DNA from 4 places in the Bifidobacterium sp. N5G01 genome. Region 1 is predicted to be linked to each of the others. Evidence: riboswitches for the same ligand, from Rfam matches in the RefSeq annotation. Region 1 holds a riboswitch; each other region holds the start of a gene.
The links. A riboswitch is a leader RNA that binds a small molecule or an ion and turns the genes downstream of it on or off. The one in region 1 is predicted to bind thiamine pyrophosphate.
Positions count from the first base shown of each region.

Region 1 (5,528 bases):
GGCGTAGGCCTCGTCATCGGTTTTTCCCATGGATTTAGGGCCGACCGCCACTTCGTCGCGCACACTGGATGCAACGAACTGGTGTTCCGGCTCTTGGAACACCATGCCGATTCGCCCAAGAAGATCCCTGCTTTTCCACGTGAAGACGTTGTTCTCCCTATGTGCGGGAACCATGCTTTCATCCATACTTACCCGCCCGGAAATCGGTTTGAGCAAGCCAGCCAAAGTCAAAGCAAGCGTGGATTTTCCCACACCGTTTTTGCCGGTCAGGGCAGTAATCTCGCCGGCATGGAACGCGAGGTTCACATGCTCGCCAAGCGCGAATTCACGTCCGAAGCTGAGATCCTCGGTTCGCAGAACAACCTTTCCCGATGACTGCTTGGATTCGGGAATATGGCTTTCAATGGTGCGCCCCGGAACCCAGGCACCGCCTTTTGCCAACACCGTCGCCATGCTGCCGAACACTTCCTCAGGAGTGCCATCGGCGATGACTCCGCTGACATGCGAATCGGCTTCCGGCTTGCCAAGCACAATGACGCGATCCACCAAATCAAGCCATACGTCAATGTGATGCTCCACCACCACCAAGGTTTCATGGGTTCGGTCAAGCACATCACGTACCGCATCATGCACCTCCTTGACGCCTTCCGGATCAAGGTTGGCGGTCGGCTCGTCAAACAACAGCAATCCGGGGTGCATGGCGAGCACGCCAGCCAAAGCCAGACGTTGACGCTGCCCGCCAGAAAGCCTGCGCGTGGAGCGATCAAGTTTCATATAGCCAAGTCCAACAATGTCGAGTGAGGAACGGACCCTGCTCCAAATCTCATCTTTTGGCAGATTCAGATTTTCACAGCCAAAAGCGGTATCGTCTCCCACACGTTCCAGAATCGTCTGTGCATCGGGATCCTGCAATACCAATCCTGATCGCCCACGCGAATGGCGGGCATCCGTTCCGTCGATCAGCAGCTCACCTTCGAGTTCACCTTCATCATCACCGCCGAGCACGCCGGCAAGACCGGCCATCAACGTCGATTTTCCGGCACCGGAAGCACCCAACAGCAACACACGCTCCCCCGGCTGTATGGTGAAGTCCACATGCCTTAACGCAAAATCCTTACGTGAAGCATGTCGCCATCCCCAATCGCGTGCGACCACCCCGGCTGCGGAAAACGATTTTTCTGCATCAGTACCCATGAATCGTTCTTTCATTCCTTTTGCATTTGGCGTTCGTAAGGCGAACACGCATCAAAGAAGTCCCGTATCCACCCACCGTGAATGCGATACGGGACTTCACAAACGAATCGTCAGACCAGAGTCTGCGCACGACCGGATTCGAAACGGTCAAGCACGCCTGTTTTGGCGATAGCCTGCTGCAGCAGATACATCAGGACTCCAGCCACCAAAGCGCCGGAAATAACGGAAGTGACGCAGTTGACGGCAATACGCAAGCCTGCCCAGGCGGGGTTTACGGTCCAGTTGTAGAGGAAGCATCCCAAACCGGCGAGGGTGCCGGAAATGGTGGCCGACAGCAAATCCCAACGCTTGTACGCGAAAATCGCAAAGCCGATTTCGGCAGTAAGACCTTGGCAGATGCCAATGATCAGGGAACCGCCGATGCCCCAGGGATTGCCCATGGCGAGTTCTATAGCGGCAGCAAGGGTTTCGGTGAACAGCGCAGCACCAGGCTTTCGCACAATAAGGGCGGCCAGAGGTCCTGCAAATAGCCAGATGCCGTTCAGTAGGCCTTCGAAGCCAGGCGTCACCGCTTCGAACAGCGTGATCGGAGCCGCGCAGATAACATCCCAGCCCCAGAAAATCACACCAGCTGCAACCGCGACGATGGCGGCCACAACGATATCAACGACTCGCCATTTGTTGTTGTGCTTCTTCACCGCGGAAGATTCATTTACGGTCATGAATGTGCCTTTCTTTATGTCAAGGCACGGGAAAAGAGAGACGTCCGTGCGCCGGCATTACCCGGTATACGTTCATACGGTCGAAGCGTTTGCTTCCTCTCAGCCATACGGCCCCCGTGTCTGCGCTTGATACTACACAAGGCACAAGATTTTCACAAGGGCTGTTTCATTTTCGCTTCGTTTCCGGCATAGAACACGCTCGGATTTTTGCAATGGCCTGTCTTCACGGGTTTCCCTCCCGTACTGAATGCAGCACGGAAACACGGTTCCATAGAGTTTTACAGAGGTCTGCACATCAATGATTCAGCTAGGTTCCTGAATGTCTCGCCAATACCGTCGGCACGTAACGAGCCATCCTCATTCAGCACGGCCGGGCGTCCGTCCTCACCAGTCTCCCGCAATTCCGGTTCCAGTGGAAGCTGAGCGAGCAAAGGAACGTCATAGCCGAGGCTTTCGGTCAGCTGTTCCGATACGCGCGTACCACCGCCTTCGCCGAAAATCCGCAGACGTTCACCCTTATGCTCGTAATAGCTCATGTTCTCTACGACGCCGCGCACTTTCATCGGCACCTGCAGCGCCACCAAGCCGGAGCGTACTGCGATGTCGGATGCGGACGGCTGCGGCGTGGTGATCACCACCAGTTCCGCATTCGGCAGGGCCTGGGCCACGGAAATCGCCATATCGCCGGTACCCGGAGCCAAGTCAAGCAGAAGCACGTCGGGCTCGCCCCACCACACATCCGAAAGGAATTGTTCGAGCGAACGCTGCAGTCGCGGCCCTCTCCAAAGGATCGCACGATCGGCGCCCGCGAACATGCCGATGGAAATCAGTTTCACCCCCCAAGCGGTGACGGGCATGAGCATACCATTCAGATTGGTGGGTTGCGCATGCACGCCGAACAGTCGCGGCAGCGAGAACCCGTAGATGTCGGCGTCAATGGCGGCCGTATCATAACCGAGCGCCGCGAAAGTGGCGGCAAGATTCGCGGTGACGGACGATTTGCCGACACCGCCTTTGCCAGATGCTATGGCGAAAATACGGGTTTTGATGCCCGGCTTATTAAAGGGGTTCTGCTTGCGATCGGCTTTGAGACCTGCAACGAGTTGGGTGAGCTTGTCTTGGCTCATGGATCCGACTTCGATACGCGGCAGCAGCGTCGCATCCGGGTAGGATGCCACCGCTCCGTTGATTTGGTTGGTGATGGTCTGCGATAATGGGCAGCCTTCCACCGTCAGCTCGACTTCCACACGGACTTCGTAAGTGTTCGTTTTGCCTTCCACCGGTATCGCATCGATGGCTGCGATCATGCCCAGATCGGTCACGGACCGCCCCAGCTCGGGATCGATCACTTTGCTGAGTCGCTCATAGATGCGCGCTTCAATGGTACGCTCGTCGGTCATGGTTCCTCCTTTAACCGCGTACCAGACTAGCGTCTGGAGGCGCGGCATGCCAGAGCCTTCTTGCGATTATGTTGCCAGCTTGACGTTCCGACGTCACACCGTTCCGTTTTCCAGCAGTATTTTGAACTGGTCCTCGTTTAACATGGGAACGCCTAATTCCTCTGCCTTGGCGGCCTTGGCGCCGGCGTTTTCGCCAACGACCACCCAATCGGTTTTCTTGCTGACGGATCCTGAGGCTCTTCCACCGCGAGAGATAATCGCTTCTTTGGCGGAGTCACGCGAGAAATCAATCAACGAACCGGTGACGACCACTGTCTTGCCTTCAAGTGTCTGTGGTAGTTCACTGATTTCAGCTTGCTCCACGCCAACTCCAGCAGCCTTCCATGCTTCCAACACCGTGCCGCGCCAATCGCCTGGTTCCTTGGCCGATGTGAACCACGTGACCACCGATTCCGCAATCTCCGGACCGATGCCGTCTATCTGAGACAGTTCGTCCACACTGGCGCGTTCGATGGCGTCAAGCGATCCGAACGTATTGGCGATAACACGTGCCGTGGGCGGTCCGAGGCGCCGGATCGACAGGGCTACAAGCACACGCCATAAGTCGGCGTGGCGTGCCTTGTCCATTTCGTCAAGCATTTTCCTTGTATTTTCCGCAGGGCGTATATATACCGGCTGCACGCTGGATGCTCCGGAACGCGATACTTTGGTTTCCTCTCGGATCACCATGGCATCCTCAGGCACGTCATATCCGGGATATTCCGCGGATTCATCGACTTCGTCCTTACGCTTTCTCGCCGCTGTCGGAGTCGTCCAAAACGCCGGGACCTGATGCCATAGGCCTGATCCGCCGATACGTTTGCGCGTTTTTTTCGGCTTACCGTTCTTGCCGACGGTTTCGTGGATTTCGATGATTGGCGCTTCTCGCCATACGCGAACATCCTGCAGGTCGGAGGCTGTCAGCGAGAACAGGCCGGCCTCACTGGACAACACCGGCGTTTGCCGGGCCGGCAGTTCCAGCCCTTCCACCGGCTCGTACGGTTCGGGCTCCTGCCCCGGTGCCACTACGATTTCGGTGATGTTCGGCGCGTAGGTCGCCACCGAATCGGGGCGATCCTCTTCCGGATTCGTCAACGCGATGGCCGATTGGTCACCCAGATGTTCGATATCGAACGCCTTTCTGGATGCCAGGTTGATGATGCGTTCGGTTAACTGTGCCGGGCAGGATTCCACGTTCGGACAGCGGATGTCCTTGTCCCCCTCTTTGGCTGGGGCGAGTTGTGCCCCACAGCTCGGGCAATGCGAAGGCATCACGAAACGGCGCAGCTGGTCTTCGCACCCTTCCCTACGCTCCAACACTGGACCTACAAGTTCAGGAATCACATCGCCTGCCTTGCGCACCACAACGGTGTCGCCGATAAGCACGCCTTTACGTTCCACCTCGAACGGATTATGCAAAGTGGTTCTCGACACCGTTGAACCCGCAACATATACGGGCTTCAGAATGGCCACCGGCGTCACGCGGCCGGTACGCCCCACTTGCACGGTGATGTCGAGCAACTCCGTATTGACTTCCTCCGGCGGATACTTGTAGGCGATGGCCCAACGTGGCGCACGCGAGGTCGCACCCAGCGACCGCTGCAACCCCAGATCGTCCACTTTCACGACGATGCCGTCGAGCGCATGCTCGATGTCACCGCGATGCTCACCGTAATAGTCGATCATGTCGAGGATTTGGCTGAATGTGGTGACTTCACGATTGTGCGGAGAGACCGGTATACCCCACTTCTTGTATAGCTCGTACGCCTCGGATTGGTTGTTGACGATATCGTGGCCGTCGCCTCGTTTGGCGCCCCATTGGAGCGTGCCGATACCGTGCGCGTAGAAACTAAGCCTTCTGGTGGAGGTGATGCGCGGGTCCTTCTGACGCAGGCTTCCTGCGGCCGCGTTGCGCGGATTGGCGAAAGGCGCGCGTCCCGCATCCTCGCTTTCCCTGTTGAGCGTGTTGAAATCATCCCATCGCATGAAAACCTCGCCGCGAATCTCCACGAATTCAGGAATATCCTCCTCTGGCCCGGCAAGATTCTGTGGAATGGTGGAGATGGTGCGCACATTGAGTGTGATATCTTCGCCAGTCACACCGTCGCCTCTGGTCAGGCCCTGTTCAAGCACGCCATTACGGTAAATGAGATTGAGCGCAAGTCCGTCAATC
Region 1 is NZ_NJNP01000002.1:33,533-39,060, forward strand. Features, by position in the region: gene CE168_RS03865 (ABC transporter ATP-binding protein) at 1-1,209, opposite strand, end outside; gene CE168_RS03870 (ECF transporter S component) at 1,305-1,916, opposite strand; TPP riboswitch at 1,942-2,044, opposite strand; gene CE168_RS03875 (Mrp/NBP35 family ATP-binding protein) at 2,195-3,316, opposite strand; gene ligA (NAD-dependent DNA ligase LigA) at 3,410-5,528, opposite strand, start outside.

Region 2 (5,528 bases), 260 kb from region 1:
GCGACGCGCTCCTGCTGCATGGTGTCACGTTCACGAATGGTGACGGCCTGATCGTCGAGCGTATCGAAGTCGACGGTGATGCACAGCGGGGTGCCGATTTCGTCTTCGCGACGGTAGCGACGACCGATCGCACCGGCCTCGTCGTAGTCGATCATCCAATCGTGCTGACGCAGGTCGGCTGCCAGATCATGTGCCACGGTCTGCAGTTCCGGCTTCTTGCTCAACGGCAGCACTGCGGCCTTGACCGGAGCCAGGCGCGGATCAAGACGAAGCACGGTACGCTTGTCGACGCCGCCCTTGGTGTTCGGCGCCTCGTCAACGTCGTAGGCATCAACAAGGAAGGCCATGAGAGAGCGGGTCAGGCCTGCGGCCGGCTCGATGACGTACGGCACGTACTTTTCGCCGGTGGCCTGGTTGAAGTAGCTCAGGTCCTCGCCGGAATGCTTGGCATGTGCAGAAAGGTCGAAGTCAGTACGGTTGGCCACACCTTCGAGTTCACCCCAATCGGATCCTTGGAAGCCGAACTTGTATTCAATGTCGACGGTACGCTTCGAATAGTGGGCCAGCTTCTCCTTCGGATGCTCATAGTGGCGCAGGTTCTCCGGTTTCACGCCAAGATCGATGTACCACTGGGTGCGTGCGTCGATCCAGTACTGGTGCCATTCCTCATCGGTACCCGGAGCCACGAAGAATTCCATTTCCATCTGTTCGAACTCGCGGGTACGGAAGATGAAGTTGCCCGGGGTGATTTCATTACGGAAGGACTTGCCCATGTTGGCGATGCCGAACGGCGGCTTGGAACGAGAAGAGGTCATCACGTTCTTGAAGTCCACGAAAATGCCCTGCGCGGTTTCCGGACGCAGGTAGTGCAGCGAATTCTCGTCTTCGACCGGTCCGAGGTGGGTGCGCAGCATCATGTTGAAGTCGCGCGGTTCAGTCCAGTTGCCACGGGTGCCGCAATCCGGGCACACAATATCCTTGAGACCGTTTTCCGGCAGCTTGTCGCCATGCTTTTCGGCATAGGATTCCTCAAGCTTATCCGCACGGTGGCGCTTGTGGCAGTTGAGGCATTCGATCAGCGGATCGTTGAACACGGACACGTGGCCGGAAGCCACCCACACAGCCGGCGGAAGAATAATGGACGTGTCAACGCCCACCACGTCGCCACGGGTGACGACCATGGAACGCCACCATTCGCGCTTGATATTGTCTTTCAGCGCAACGCCGAGCGGACCGTAATCCCACGCGGAACGGGTTCCACCGTAGATTTCACCGGCGGGGAAAACAAAGCCACGACGCTTGGCGAGGGATACGACTTCATCGAGTTTGGATACAGCCACAATGCACCTTCTGGTTTGAACGGTTTGGGGTCTTTACAAGCGCAAAGCCTACCTTCACGCGGTGACAGAACGCCACCCAATTGGGTCGTATCTCGCCTGCGTATGGCAGATTCCACATCTCGACATGAGGCTTCTCGCTTATATATGGTAGGTCAAATAGTCAAACCGGCCATTTTCACACCCCCGATATGGCCTTTCTTCGGAGAGGACTGCCATATATAAGCGAGAAGCCTCCGTACAAACCCCATACACATATTTACATATCCATGGTTTAGCAGAATCTAAACAACAATAACTATGTAATTATCTGCTGTTTAAGCTGGATCATAACCACAGATGTGAATCACCTCGAGCAAGGCATCCACGTCAGTAGTACAGTGTCAGGGCCTTTGTATAGGTTGGATACGTTATGTACATGCAGGGGGGCTTCCGACGAAAGTGGGAGCTGAGATAGGCGAATGCCTGACCCTTTGAACCTGTTGGTTAGGACCAACGTAGGGAGCAGACAATGAGCGATAACTCGTTTTCGGCAACGTTGCGTGAACAGATTGCACAGGCAGTCAACAACGTACGAACGACCACGCCTTTGGCGCAGTCGTTCACCAATTTCGTCACGATGAATCTTGTGGCCAACGCGCAGCTTGCCGCCGGAGGCACTGCCGCCATGAGCTTTCTACCGGACGATGTAATCGACACCGCGGAAATCGCAGGATCGAACTACATCAATGTGGGCACGTTGCTGCCGTTCTTCAAAGATGCGCTGCCGGAAATCGCCTACAAACTACACAAGAACGGCAAGACGTGGGTGCTTGACCCGGTCGCCGCGGGCATCGGAAAAACCCGTACCGCCATTCTCGAATCGTTCCGCACCTATCCGCCGACCATCGTGCGCGGCAATGCGAGCGAGATCATCGCACTCGATGCGATGTGGGGTCTTGCACAAAACGATTCCACCGTTCCCGGCACGCGTCCGGCAGGCGTGGAGGCTGTGGACGAGGTCGATGCAGCTGTTGACGCAGCCAAACGAGTGGCTCGTCATCTTGCCAAACACTCCCCCACCGGTGCTGGTGCGGTGGCCGTTTCCGGAGCGGTCGATCTGGTGACCAACGGCGAGCATGTGTTCCGTCTGCCAGGCGGCAGCGCGATGATGACGAAGATCATCGGCGCCGGCTGCTCACTTGGCGGCGTTACCGCAACATACTTGGCCGTAGCGGAACCGTTGGTAGCTGCGATTTCCGCTTCACTGCTGTACAACAGGGCTTCCGAAATCGCCGAAGCGAAATCTTCAGGCCCGGGGTCCTTCCAAGTAGCGCTGCTTGACGCGCTTTGGAACGTCACAGCCGAGGAAGTCGCCGCCTCCGAAATCATCGTCGACTAGACTTTGCCGAACCCTGCACACTATGCGGCATGTTATGCAGGGTTCGGCAATTGCGTATGCGGAGTATTTCAAAACTTCAGATCACAAGTAAGCAAGAGCAAGTAAGGAGTCATTCATGACCAGCACATTGCCACCGGTATTGAGCATCGCGGGATCGGATTCCTCCGGTGGTGCCGGCATTCAGGCGGATTTGAAAACCATGATCGCCAATGGCGTGTTCGGCATGACCGCCATCGCTGCACTGACCGCGCAGAACACCACAGGCGTGACTATGGTCACGAACACTCCTCCGGAAATGCTCGCCGCGCAAATCGACGCAGTATTTGAAGATATTCCGCCGGTCGCCGTGAAGATTGGCATGGTGTCGAGCGTGGAGCTCATCAACGTGATCGCCGACCGTCTGATTGCGCATGGTGCCACGAATATTGTGCTTGATCCGGTAATGGTGGCAACGTCCGGCGCGAAGCTTATCGAAGATGACGCGATTGCGGCACTGACTTCCAAGCTGTTCCCGCTGGCCACCGTCATCACGCCGAATATGCCGGAAACCCAGGCGCTGTGCGAGCTGGCCGTCGAACAGGGTGCCGACGCGATCGACTACGAGAATGGCGAGAGCATCTCCAGCGAGAACGACATGGTGACTGCAGGCCATATGCTCGCCGGCCATTTCGGCTGCGCGGTGCTCGTCAAGGGCGGTCATGGTACGCAGGATGCCAGTGATGTGCTCGTTGAGCCGAACGGTAAAGTCACTTGGTTCCGCGCGCGTCGTATCAACAATCCGAACACGCATGGCACCGGATGCACGCTGTCTTCGGCGATCGCGTCGCATCTGGCGCTTGGCGAAACATTGCCGGAAGCCGTCGACAGGGCAAAACTGTATCTGACGGGAGCCCTGGAGGCACAGCTTGACCTCGGTCACGGATCCGGACCGATGGATCACGCTTGGAAATGGCGCTGACAGCCAAATTCGCACCATCCAATCCAAGCCATATCAAGTCGATAGGAACGCAACGAAAGGAACGAACATGACCCTTGATCGCAATGCGGAAAAGCAGGAAGTGCCGATCAATCCGGAAACAGGCAAGCCGTATATCAACACGCTTGCCGCAGTCGCCATTTCCCCCGCTGGAGCAAGCCCTGAAAAGTCCACGTACGTGGCGCAGGCGGTCGACGTGATCCGCCAATCCGGATTGCCGAGCGAAACCAACGCCATGTTCACCAACATCGAAGGCGATATCGACGACGTGCTCAAGGTGATTCGTGACGCCACCCTGAAGCTGGCTGGCCAAGGCTATCGCACCGACGTGGTGATCCGTCTCGATATTCGTCCGGGTTTCGAAGGTCAGATTCACGCCAAGCAGGCGCTTGTGGATGAAATCCTGTCGGAATAAATCCGGCAATAGACTGTTATATCGTCGTAAAAAAATCGAAAAGCGCGTCATCTATAAGAAATGGCGCGCTTTTCTTATTGATTCAGGTATAGTGTAGCGATCATGACTACGATGAAGGAAATTGCCGAAGCGGCAGGGGTGTCCATTTCCACCGTTTCCTTGGTACTTAACGGCAGAGATGAGGGACGTGTGAAAGCCCCGTTGGCCGCACTCATACGTGAGAAGGCTGACGAACTCGGCTACACGGTCAATCCTCTGGCGCGCAGCCTACGCACTTGCCGCACACGAATTCTCGGCTTCATCAGCGAGGAAGTCGCCACCACCCCGTATGCAGGCGGCATCATTCTGGGTGCGCAGGATGCGGCAAGCACCTACGGGTATATGATCATCACGGTCAGCACCGATGGCAAGGCAAGCGAAGAGAATGAAATCGCCACATTGAAACGGTATGGCGTGGATGGTTTCTTCTATTCGAAGATGTCGAACCGCATTGCAACCGTGCCCGCATCCCTCGACGATTATCCGGTGGTGATGGTGGATGCCACCGATGCCGACAACCAGATCCCCAGCATCGAGCCAGACGAATTCCAAATCGCTTACGATGCCACAAAACGGCTGATTCAAGCCGATTGCGAGAGGATCGCCTATATCGGATGTTCCGAAAACATGATTGCGCAGGATGGTCGTTTTGCCGGATATCAGGCAGCGTTGCAGGATTCCGGTTTTACCTACGATCCTTCGTTGGTATGCAATGTACTCCATAATGGCCCGGCGTTGCGCGCCGTCGACAAGCTGTTCGACGAACGCAATCCCGACGGTTTCTTCTGCTTCAACGATGCGCGCGCGTGGTATGTGTACGAATGCGCGGCACGCCGTGGACTGACTGTCGGCAAGGATATTTCCATCGTCGGCGTCGACAACCACCGCGTGTTTGCCGAAACGCTGGAACCGCAGTTGACCACAGTGGAGCTGCCCCACTATGAGATGGGTTATTGGGCCGCTTGCAAGCTGATTTCACTGATCGAACGCAAGCCCGTCGACTGCTCATTCTGGCCGAGCACCACCGCTACCCTACCACCGTTGGATTCGCCGATCCCCGCGAAAATTCATTGCGCGCTGATAGAAAAGGAGTCAGTCCGAAGCTGATTTCCTTGATTTGAGATCATGCAAGAAGGTCTTTCGACATGTCTGTTACGACACGCCGAAAGGCCTTCTTTTTTACACCCAGTTTCGACTTAATTTCAAGGCTTCTGAAAAACGTTGGAATTATTGACGTCAATCGATTGACGTCAATCGTTTGATGTATTATTATTTAACCATGTTCATCCACTTGGCATGGCAGCCGGGCGGATGACGGCACAACACAGTATCGGCACACAACCGAGATGCTGCACGGCAGCGGCATAAACAAAGAGAAAT
Region 2 is NZ_NJNP01000002.1:291,574-297,101, forward strand. Features, by position in the region: gene CE168_RS04880 (glycine--tRNA ligase) at 1-1,340, opposite strand, end outside; TPP riboswitch at 1,750-1,858, shown strand; gene CE168_RS04885 (hydroxyethylthiazole kinase) at 1,849-2,718, shown strand; gene thiD (bifunctional hydroxymethylpyrimidine kinase/phosphomethylpyrimidine kinase) at 2,834-3,676, shown strand; gene CE168_RS04895 (thiamine-binding protein) at 3,744-4,109, shown strand; gene CE168_RS04900 (LacI family DNA-binding transcriptional regulator) at 4,212-5,255, shown strand.
Region 2: linked by a shared signal. The riboswitch ahead of CE168_RS04885 (hydroxyethylthiazole kinase) and the one ahead of CE168_RS03870 (ECF transporter S component) in region 1 are both predicted to bind thiamine pyrophosphate.

Region 3 (5,528 bases), on a different contig from region 1:
CACCCGGCTTGGCGCCTTGGGCGAGCTTGATCTGCAAATCAGTGGCGTGCACGAGGTAATCGCTGGTCACGCCAAAACGCGCCGATGCGATCTGCTTAATCTTGCTGTAGCGCAGCGGATCGTTGATACGATCCTCGGATTCGCCACCTTCGCCGGAGTTAGAACGTGCACCGATGGTGTTCATCGCGATGGCGAGGGTCTCATGCGCTTCCTGGGAGATGGATCCGTAGCTCATGGCTCCGGTGGAGAAACGCTTGACGATCTCGCTGGCCGGCTCGACCTCGCTGATGTCGATCGGCTTGCGGTCGGACTTGAACTTCATCAGTCCGCGCAGCGTCATCAGACGGTTGGAGGTGTCGTTGATGTGCGCCGAATACTTCTTGAACATGTCGTAATCGCCGCGCTGGGTGGACTGCTGCAGCAGGAAGATGGCCTCAGGATCATTGAGGTGATCCTCGCCGGTGCGGCGCCACTTGTACTCGCCGCCGGTGCGCAGGTTGCGGTGCGGACGGGCGGTCCACTGCGACGGGTAGGCCACACGGTGACGAATGGCAACCTCTTCGGCCAGTTCGTCGAGTCCGACGCCGCCGACGCGGGAGGTGGTGCCGGTGAAGTATTTGTCGATGACGTCCTTGTTCAGGCCGATGGCTTCGAACAACTGCGCGCCGCGGTAGCTCATGATGGTGGAGACGCCCATCTTGGCCATGATCTTGAGCACGCCGGTGGACAGCGCGTTGGTCAGGTTCTTCACTGCGGTTTCGGCATCGACGTTGAGATACCCATTGCGGGACAGGTCTTCGACGGATTCGAACGCCAGATACGGGTTGACTGCTGCCGCGCCGTAGGCGATTAGCAGAGCGACATGGTGGATTTCGCGCACATCGCCGGCCTCCACGACCATGGAGATCTGGGTACGCGTGTGTCTGCGCAGCAGGTGGTGCTGCACCGCGGAAGTGAGCAGCAGTGATGGAATCGGTCCCCACGTGTAGTTGGATTCACGGTCGGAGAGCACAAGGAAGTTGGACCCGTTTGCGATGGCCTCATCGACTTCCTGGAAGATTTCCTCAAGACGTTCCTTCAGTGCCTTGCCGCCGCCTGCGACCTGATAAAGACCCTTGACGACGAACGGCTTGTAGTAGCCGCCGAGGATCTTGGCGCGGTCGAGGCGCTTGAGCTGCGCCATTTCGTCGGAGTTGAGCACCGGCAACGGAATGAGGATCTTCTTGGCGTGCAGTTCGGAATCGGCCAGCAGGTTCGGCTCGGGACCGATGGCGGATTCGAGGCAGGTCACGATCTTTTCACGTTCCCAGTCGAGCGGCGGGTTGGTAACCTGCGCGAACTTCTGGGTGAAGTAGTCGAACAGCATGCGGCTGCGGGAAGAGAGCGCGGCCATAGGCGCGTCGTTGCCCATGGATCCGAGCGGTTCCTTACCGGTGTTGGCCATCGGGGCGAGCAGCAGCTTCAGGTCCTCTTCGGTGTAGCCGAAGGCACGCTGACGGCGCTGCACGGACTGGCCGGAGTGGTTGACGTGCTCGCGCTTGGGCAGCTGGCTCATCTCGACGGTGTTGCCTTCGACCCACTGGCGGTACGGATGCTGGGCAGCGAGGTTCTTCTTGATTTCTTCGTCGGGGATGATGCGGCCTTCATCGGTGTCGACGAGGAACATCTTGCCCGGCTCCAAGCGGCCCTTGGACACGATGTGCTCCTCGGCGTTCTCCGGAAGCACGCCGGTTTCGGAGGCGAGCACGATGTAACCGTCGTCGGTGAGCTGCCAGCGGCCGGGGCGGAAGCCATTGCGGTCGAGCAACGCGCCGACCTGAGTGCCGTCGGTGAAGATGATGTGCGCGGGGCCGTCCCACGGTTCGATCAGTGTGTTGTTGTATTCGTAGAACGCCCTAACGTCGGGATCGAGCTGGTCGTTCTTCTCCCATGCCGGCGGCAGCATCATGGAGATGGCATGCGGCATGGAACGTCCGGACAGGTGCAGCAGTTCGAGGCATTCGTCGAACGTGCCGGAGTCGGAGTAGCCCGGGGTCGCGATCGGCAGCAACGGCTTGAATTCGCCAAGCAGTTCGGAGCTCAGTCGACCTTCTCGCGCGGACAGCCAGTTACGGTTACCCTGGATGGTGTTGATCTCGCCGTTGTGAGCCAGCTGGCGAAACGGCTGTGCGAGCGGCCAGCTCGGGAACGTGTTGGTGGAAAAACGGGAGTGCACGATGGCGATCTTCGCCTTCATGCGCTCATCAGAAAGGTCCAGGAAGAAGGGCTTGAGCTGCATGGTGGTGAGCATGCCCTTGTAGGTGATGGTGCGTGCGGAAAGGGACGCGAAGTAGATGCCCACCTCGTGTTCCACGCGCTTGCGGATGCGGAACGTCTTGCGGTCCAGTTCGATGCCGGTGAGCTGCCCTTCGGGGTCGGCCACGACCAGCGTCTTGAACGCGGGCATGCTGGCGAGCGCCTGCAGTCCGAGTCCGTCCGGGTTGGTGGGTACGACGCGCCATGCGAGTACTTCGAGGCCTTCTTCGCACACGATTTTGGCGATGGCCTGTTCTTGTTGGCCGGAGGTGGCGATGTCTCGGTCGAGGAACGCGATGCCGGCGGCGTAGTGGCCTTCTTCGGGTAGTTCGACGCCTGCGGTGGCGCGCATGAATTCGTCGGGCATGCTCATGAGGATGCCCGCGCCGTCGCCGGTGTTTTCTTCGGCGCCGACCGCGCCACGGTGGTTGAGGTTGACGAGCACTTCAATGGCGTCGTCGACGATTTTGCGTTCGGGGCGCTTGTTGAGGGTGGTGACCATACCCACGCCGCAGGCGTCATGCTCGGCGCCGGGATCGTACATACCTTGGGAATCATGGATCGTGAGATCTAACGGGGTGTGGAAAGTCACCGAAACCACCTTCAATGTTTTTGGGCAAGAAAAGTCTTGCGGTTCTTTAATGCGCGGTTTAGAATAGCGCGCCTTTGTGTCGTGGATATTTCCGTGTCCATATAACGAATACCCAGAAAAGTCAAGGTACATTTTCTTGAGGAAATGTGGAGAATTCACAACGCACTGGGCTCTCATGCCAACTCATCCAAGTATCGACGCATGCCGTTATGCTGGTTGCCTGTCCGAATAGCACAGGGGGAGCCGATATGTGGCTGAGACGGGCTTTGCCTGGACCCTCATACCTGATCAGGGTAATGCCTGCGTAGGAATGTCACGAACAGTGCGCACATGCGTTCCCCTGTGTCGGCGATCATAGACTGGTCGCCCCCATAAGGAAGAGAGGGAATTGGCATGTCTGCCATGTCGCAACCGTCCGTTCAGAGCGGATCCAATTCGAAGAAGCTCACTCCAAAGAACGTTTTGCTGGGCTTGCAGCATGTGTTGGTGTCTAATGTGTGGCTTGATCCGGTATTTGTGGCCGGTGCCATTGGGTTGCCGTTGGCCTTGTCTTCGAATATGGTGAATGCCATTTTCATCGTGTCCGGTTTGGTCACGTTGATTCAGTCCACGAAATTGGTGCGTCTGCCGATTGTGCAAGGTCCGTCTGCCGCGTTTGACGCGTTGATGATTGCCGCTGGTACCGCCGGTTCGTTGGCTGCGGCTGGCACGTCGATTTTTGTTAGTTCGCTGATTTTTCTGGTGTTGTGTCTGACTCGTGTGATTGAGAAGATGCGTTTTCTATTTGCGCCGATGGTTTCCGGCGTGATTATTTTTCTGGTGGGCGTTTCGCTGTCGAGTTTCACATTGAGTGAGTTTCTTGGCGGCGCTCCCGGCGATGACGGGTTCGCTGATCCGAAGACGCTGGCCGTGTCTGTGGTGACTTGCGTGTTGGTGGTGGTGCTTTCCCAGTTCGGCAAAGGCATGGTCAGGGCGCTTTCCTATTTGATTGCGCTGGTTGTCGGCACTTCGCTCTCCATAGTGTTTGGCATGGCGGATTTTTCCGGGGTTGCGTCCAAGCCTTGGTTCGGTCTTCCTCAGATCATGCCATATGGCGGTTTTGATTTTGATGCTACGGTTTTTGTACCGTTCTTCATCGCATATATGGTTGCGATTATGGAAGCGCTTGGCGTGTATCAGGCGGCCAGCGAGATTCAAGGCGTCAAGCTTGAGGATCGCCAGGTTCGTTATGGTTTGTCCGGCGAAGCGGCTGGTTCCGCTATTTCTTCGCTGATCGGTGGCTTCACCACTACCGCATATCCACAGAATGTCGCTTTACTGAAGGTTACGGATGAGGGCAAGTCCCACACACGCGTGCCGGTGATCATCGCCGGTGTGGTGTTTGTGGCACTTGGTTTCGTGCCGAAAGCCGGCGCGATGTTGTCGCTGATTCCCTCCCCTGTAATCGGCGGCATTTTCCTTCCGGCTGCGGCGAGCCTGATCAGTACGGGCTTCAATACACTGCGCAAGGCAGAGCCGGACGACCGATCCCAAGTAGTCATCGGCTTGTCACTGCTGTTGGGTATCGCGTTGCCGAACGCATTGAGCGGTCTTGAGGGCGGCGCTCACGTGTTCTTCTCCAATTCGATTCTGGTCGGCGCGTTCTGCGTGGTGATTCTCAAAGCGTTGCTGATCGATTTGCCGAATCTAATCAATCGTCGCAAAACAGCCGTGGGCAACAACGGGGATCAGGCACAAGCTTGATTCATGGCCAACCGTTACCGAAATTCAACATAGGAAAGGAACATTGCATCATGACATCGATGTCGCTAAACACTGAAGCGCAGCAGGTCAAGGCAGATGTGCTTGAGTTCATCGAAAAGTACGGATGCGAAACCGCGCCGGATGAGGCGTTCGACGCACTCGCACGACAGATTTTCGCTTTTCAGTACGCTCATAACATGCAGTATCGCACGTATTGCATGTCTCGCAGGGTGACTCCGCAGACGTTGTCCAGCTGGATGGATATTCCACCGATGCCGGTGGATGGGTTCAAGATGCTGACGCTCACTTCGGTTCCCGAGACGGAGTGCGAGGCCGTGTTTATGACCAGCGGCACCACGCATCCTGGCCAGCGTGGACGCAACTATCATCCTGATCTTGAGGTGTGGGACGCTTCGATGATCGGCCCGTTCCGTCATTTCATCATGCCGGACCGCGAGCGTATACGCATCGCAGTGCTCTCCCCCGCTTGGGAGATGAATCATAATGGTTCGTTGGCCCGTTATCTGACGCGTGCGGTGGAGCGGTGCGGTAGCGAGGGCAGCGGCTTCTTCTTCCATGAGGATGGATTGGACTTCGCGGGCGTGGAGAGATTCCTCAATCAGGCGGTGGCCGATGGCGAGCCGGTGATGCTGATGGGTGCCTCGTCCGCATACCTGTATCTGCTTGACTATCTTGCCAAGCAGGGCAAGACCTATGCGTTGGCGAAGGATTCGCGTGTGTTCGATACCGGTGGATTCAAGAGCACAAAAACCGATATGACGGTCGATGACCTGTATGCGAGGTTCTCTGAAGTGTTCGGCGTCGCGCGCACGCACTGTGTGAACATGTATGGTATGACGGAGTTGAGTTCACAGATTTACGATCAGAATCTGCTGTC
Region 3 is NZ_NJNP01000001.1:11,505-17,032, forward strand. Features, by position in the region: gene gltB (glutamate synthase large subunit) at 1-2,887, opposite strand, end outside; TPP riboswitch at 3,114-3,215, shown strand; gene CE168_RS00050 (solute carrier family 23 protein) at 3,281-4,630, shown strand; gene CE168_RS00055 (LuxE/PaaK family acyltransferase) at 4,681-5,528, shown strand, end outside.
Region 3: linked by a shared signal. The riboswitch ahead of CE168_RS00050 (solute carrier family 23 protein) and the one ahead of CE168_RS03870 (ECF transporter S component) in region 1 are both predicted to bind thiamine pyrophosphate.

Region 4 (5,528 bases), on a different contig from region 1:
TGGCGCGGAAAAGATGCACAAGCCGAATGCCGACATCTACGAACTGGCGCTGAACCGTTTCAATCTTAAGCCGGAATCCAGCGTGTTCTTCGACGACACCGCGAAGAATGTCACTGGAGCGCAGGCTGTGGGCATGCATGCATTCCAGTTCGTCGATGCCGATCAGGCGCGTCGTGATCTGAAATCCTTGGGCATGAATTTCTGACTGTTTCAAAACGAACATCTGAATTAGCAAAAAGGCCGGGCCGCACACATGTGAACCGCACCCCGATTGTTGGACTGAAGAAATTCAGATTCGATGACCGAAGGTGCGGTTTCATTATGTGTGACGGTTGCAGGAAGCATTACGGCGGCGAGTCCGACGCGTACATCGCGCACTGGAACATCAGACGGCGTCGGGAAAAGCTCGGGGGCGCACCCCGGAGGAGTTCCGAAGAGCGTCTCAGTATTGCTTTGGCGTTACTGCGAATTCCGGCTACGGCGGAACAGCAGATAGCTGTACGCAGAAGGAACGAGCGCTGCGCCAACCGCTATCGTCGCAATAATTGCGGCCATGAGCACGTCGCTCACAGGCACGACAGAGCTGACGACGCCCGCTACGACCAATAACACTCCCAACACCATGAAAGAGATGCCACCTACACGCTGCGTGCGTTTCCAATTGGTTTCATCAGCCAAAGCCCAAGGCGTTCTGACGCCGAAGGTGTAATTCTGGCGCATGCGCGGAAGGTAATTTCCCACGCCGACGAACAACGCTCCCAGCACCACGCAAACGATAAGCCCAACAGGACCACCGGTAGCTGGGATCACGCCGAATGCGGTGGCTTCGGTGAACCATGTGATGCCGCACATGATGAGCGTGAACGCGATGACGAATCCACGATACAGTCCGCTGGCCTTCATGTAGCTTTCTCCCTTGGGATCCATCTTCGGGATGATGAGGAAAAGTCCCAAGCACAGTAACGGCAATATATCAAGAATCAACGTTATGGCTCTCGGACCGTAGCCATTGACCGAACCGTCGGCACCCCAATGAATCGGCACGTTTTCGGGAAGTCGACTGTAGCAAGCAAGATGTGCGGCAACATTGACCAAGCACAGCACAACAAGTGCAATGCACACGTTGCGGCTGATTGGAGCGATCTTCTCCCTCGAATCATTCTTATTCACGCTTTCAGCATTGTTGATGTTGTTATCGAAAGCTTTTTTGGAATCATCCAGATTGTTCCCGCACATAAGATTCTCCTTTATTGACCGTCCGTTTGCTTATTGTTTTCATTGCCGTCCATGAACCCCATGAACCATCCGATCAGATCCTGCATCACCGTGGTGTTGAGACTGTAGATGATGTTTTGCCCGTGCCGTTCGTCGGTTACCAGTTCCGCGGTTTTCAGCGTGGTCAGATGGTGGCTGATCGATGGTTTGCTCATGTTGAATTGTTCCGCGAGCTCACCGGCCGTCATGTCACGTTCGCGCAGCAATTCCAAAATGCGCCGTCGCGTGGGATCGGAGAGCGCTTTGAACCCCTCTCCTGCCATGCATTCCTCCTTTACGATACTGAATATTTAGATATTTTCTTATTTAGACAATTATCTAAATATATGCTCCGGACATACATATTCACGCCCGCGCGTTTACCACGGTTGACGAATCATAAGTTCATGAAGGAGGACGATGATGTCTATGCAACCGAATGCCGCTGATCGTAGGGCGGGTTAATCATGCGGTCACGCCAATAGTAGACGTCATCATGTTCGCCGATTTCGCGATACACCTTGCACGGCTGGCCGAATGCGACCACGTTGGCGGGAATGTCTTTGGTAACCAGCGAACATGCACCAATCACCGAATTATCGCCAATAGTGACGCCAGGAAGTACGGTAACGTTGGCGCCCAACCACACATTGCGGCCGATGGTGACCGGCAGAGAATACTGTGTGATCTTCTCGCGCAGGTCAGGACGAATCGGATGGCCGGTGGTAACGATAGTGCAGTTCGGGCCGATCATGGTATGTTCGCCGATATGCACTTCACCATCATCAACCAACGTGAGGTTGAAATTGGCGTAAGCATATGCACCAAAATACGTGTTGCATCCCCAATTGGCATGCAACGGCGGTTCGATATAGGCGTCCTCGCCGAATTCGCCAAGCAGTTGGCGTGCAATTTCGATACGTTGCGTCATTTGACTGGGGCGGGTCGCGTTAAAGTCGTACAGTAGTTCCATCTGTTCCTGCTGCGCTTTGATCATCTCTTCGTCATCGCAGGCATAGATCAATCCGGAATTCATAGTGTCAAGCACTCGTTGCGGCACAGTCATGGCAGCCTCCTTGCAGTCATTCACACTCGTTGCGATTATATACGAACTCAACGCAACTCATGCCGTGATTCCGCATGCCTTTCGCAATCCTCTGCACAATCATCGTCTGCGGCTAGCGAAATATTTCGCATGTTCGGCGGTGTGACCGTAAGTGCCATTGAACTCCCAATCACCACATCAAAACATCGCCAGTTAACCTGTTGCAGCCTTGGCTTCCGACACGATCAGCGGGCAGCCAAAATTTGCCAACGTGATTTGGTAAGGATATTCACATGCTCGACACGCACCTCATGCATAAGAGGCACCGACACCTCATCGCACGTGTGATGATAGACAAAACCAACCTTTTCCTGCACCCGCTTCGACTTCAGATTGCCATCATAATAACCGCACCAAATCGCACTCATACCAAGATCAACAAAACCATGACGGATAATCTCCCTAGCTGCCTCCGGCATATAACCCCTTCCCCAGAAAGGCTTGCCCAACCAGTAACCCAACTCACACTCATCATCACGATCCGTCATATCCGTATGACCATTAAGCTTTAACTCAATCGAGCCAATGGGGTTATTGCTGCCGCGCTCGCAAATCGCGCAGCATTCCTTGCCATTGAGCACATGACGAATCGTATTGAGACTTTCTTCTTTCGATCGGTGTGCGGGCCAGCCCGCGATAGGTCCGATATCCGGATCTTTCGCATAGACGTACAAGCTTTCCGCATCTGTTTCAGTCCAAGCCCTCAATGTCAGCCGTTCCGTCTCCAACATGTAGTCAACCTCTTTCATACGCAATGCATTGAACTGAGGTATAGCTTAGCCTGCAAGGAGAGTTTTGCCATGAGATGCGCGGTGGGGCGTGATACGGATGAAGACTATGCATGCGAAAGTGACGACGGGTCTGACTCACCTATGGGCTTCGGCGAAAGGCTACGTCCAGTGCAGGGCGTAGGTTCATAGCCAACACCTAAAGCAGGGGGGCTCCTCAACGGAGCTGAGATAGGCGAATGCCTGACCCTTTGAACCTGTTGGTTAACACCATCGTAGGGAGCGAAGAATGAGCGTCATCGTGCACACGCATTTCCAGCGTCAATCGGCATCCGTAAAAGTCAACGCAACAGACGCGTCGGCAAAACAACCTGCATCGCGAAATCATCAAGCGTAATTTCGCTTTCTATCCCGTGTATCCAAGAATACGAGGCATGTCAGCGTATCCATTTACTGACGGAATCAAATTTTCCCAACCCAAAACAGCATAATCAAGGGGGAATCATGAACAATTATCCGTATGCGTCGATGCGAGACAGCTTCGACCTGAGCGCCTATTTTGTGGTAGGCCCACAGGATTGCAAAGGTCGACCGATCACCGACGTCATCGATGACGCATTGCGCGGGGGCGCAAGCTTTATCCAACTGCGCGCCAAAGACGCCGACGCGAAGGACCTTACCGACATGGCGCGTGATATCGCGCAAATCATCGAAGACAACAACAAGTCAGATTCCGTGGCATTCGTGATCGACGACCGCGTGGATGTGGTCTGGCAGGCCCGCAGCAAAGGCATCAAGGTTGACGGCGTGCACATCGGACAGACCGATATGGAACCGCGTGAAGCCCGCACGCTGCTCGGCGAAGACGCCATCGTGGGATTGTCGGCGGAGACAGAAAGCCTGGTCAGACTCATCAACGAATTGCCCAATGGCTGCATCGACTATATCGGTGCGGCGCCGCTGCATGTTTCCGTCACCAAGCCGGAAGCGTCCGTAGGCGGCAATGACGGTTCCGGTCGCACGCTTGACAAAGAGCAGATCAACACCATTTGTTCAGCCAGTGGTTTTCCGGTAGTGGTAGGCGGTGGCGTGACCGCAGGTGATATGGAAATGCTGGCGCGTTCAAAGGCGGCAGGCTGGTTCGTGGTGTCCGCGATTGCAGGAGCCGATGATCCGGAAGCCACAACCCGCGATATGGTAACGCGTTGGAAAGCCGTACGTGGCGACACGAAGCACGGATACGCACCGCGCATGAAAGCCCAGAACACAGCGGAAATCAGCCCTAGCAACGCAGCCGACGGCGCATCCGGTGAAAAGAAGTTCACCAATGCGAAGGAAGCCAAGGCCGCATCCAAGCTCGCCAAGCAGCAGCGCGTCGACATTGCCGCACGCGATTCCAAACAGCGCGACAAAGCGCATATCCGCAAAACCACGCCGGTACATTTCGAAAACGAATTCGGCTCCTACGATCTGGAAGTGCCATACACCGAAATCAAACTGTCTGACACTCCTGGCGTCGGACCGAACGCGCCATTCAAGGACTACAACACCGAAGGACCGAAATGCGATCCGAAAGAGGGACTCGCTCCCCTGCGTTTGGATTGGATTCTTGACCGCGGTGACGTCGAAGAATACGAGGGACGTCGACGCAATCTGGAAGATGACGGCAAACGCGCCATCAAGCGTGGCAAGGCTTCCAAGGAATGGCGCGGCCGCCAGCATAAGCCGATGAAGGCCAAGGATCATCCGGTGACGCAAATGTGGTACGCGCGCCACAACATCATCACGCCGGAAATGCGCTATGTAGCGGAACGCGAGCATTGCAGCGTGGAACTGGTGCGCAGCGAACTGGCCGCAGGACGTGCCGTCATGCCTTGCAATATCAACCATCCTGAGGCTGAGCCCATGATCATCGGCTCGAAGTTCCTTACCAAGCTCAACGCCAATATGGGCAATTCGGCGGTCACTTCGTCTATTGACGAGGAGGTGGAGAAGCTCACGTGGGCCACCAAGTGGGGTGCTGACACCGTAATGGATCTGTCTACCGGCAACGACATTCACACTACGCGCGAATGGATTCTACGCAACTCCCCCGTGCCGATCGGCACCGTGCCAATGTATCAGGCACTCGAAAAGGTGGAGGATGACGCTTCCAAGCTCAGCTGGGAACTGTTCCGCGACACGGTGATCGAGCAGTGCGAGCAGGGTGTGGACTATATGACGATTCATGCCGGTGTGCTGCTGCGTTTCGTGCCATTGACGGCGAACCGCATGACGGGCATCGTTTCGCGTGGCGGTTCGATTATGGCTGAATGGTGTTTGCAGCATCATCAGGAAAGCTTCCTGTATACGCATTTCGACGAATTGTGTGAAATCTTCGCCAAATACGATGTGGCGTTCTCACTGGGTGATGGACTTCGTCCGGGATCGCTTGCCGATGC
Region 4 is NZ_NJNP01000007.1:18,933-24,460, reverse strand. Features, by position in the region: gene CE168_RS08780 (HAD family hydrolase) at 1-205, shown strand, start outside; gene CE168_RS08775 (SdpI family protein) at 460-1,236, opposite strand; gene CE168_RS08770 (autorepressor SdpR family transcription factor) at 1,248-1,538, opposite strand; gene CE168_RS08765 (sugar O-acetyltransferase) at 1,682-2,320, opposite strand; gene CE168_RS08760 (GNAT family N-acetyltransferase) at 2,545-3,108, opposite strand; TPP riboswitch at 3,284-3,386, shown strand; gene thiC (phosphomethylpyrimidine synthase ThiC) at 3,589-5,528, shown strand, end outside.
Region 4: linked by a shared signal. The riboswitch ahead of thiC (phosphomethylpyrimidine synthase ThiC) and the one ahead of CE168_RS03870 (ECF transporter S component) in region 1 are both predicted to bind thiamine pyrophosphate.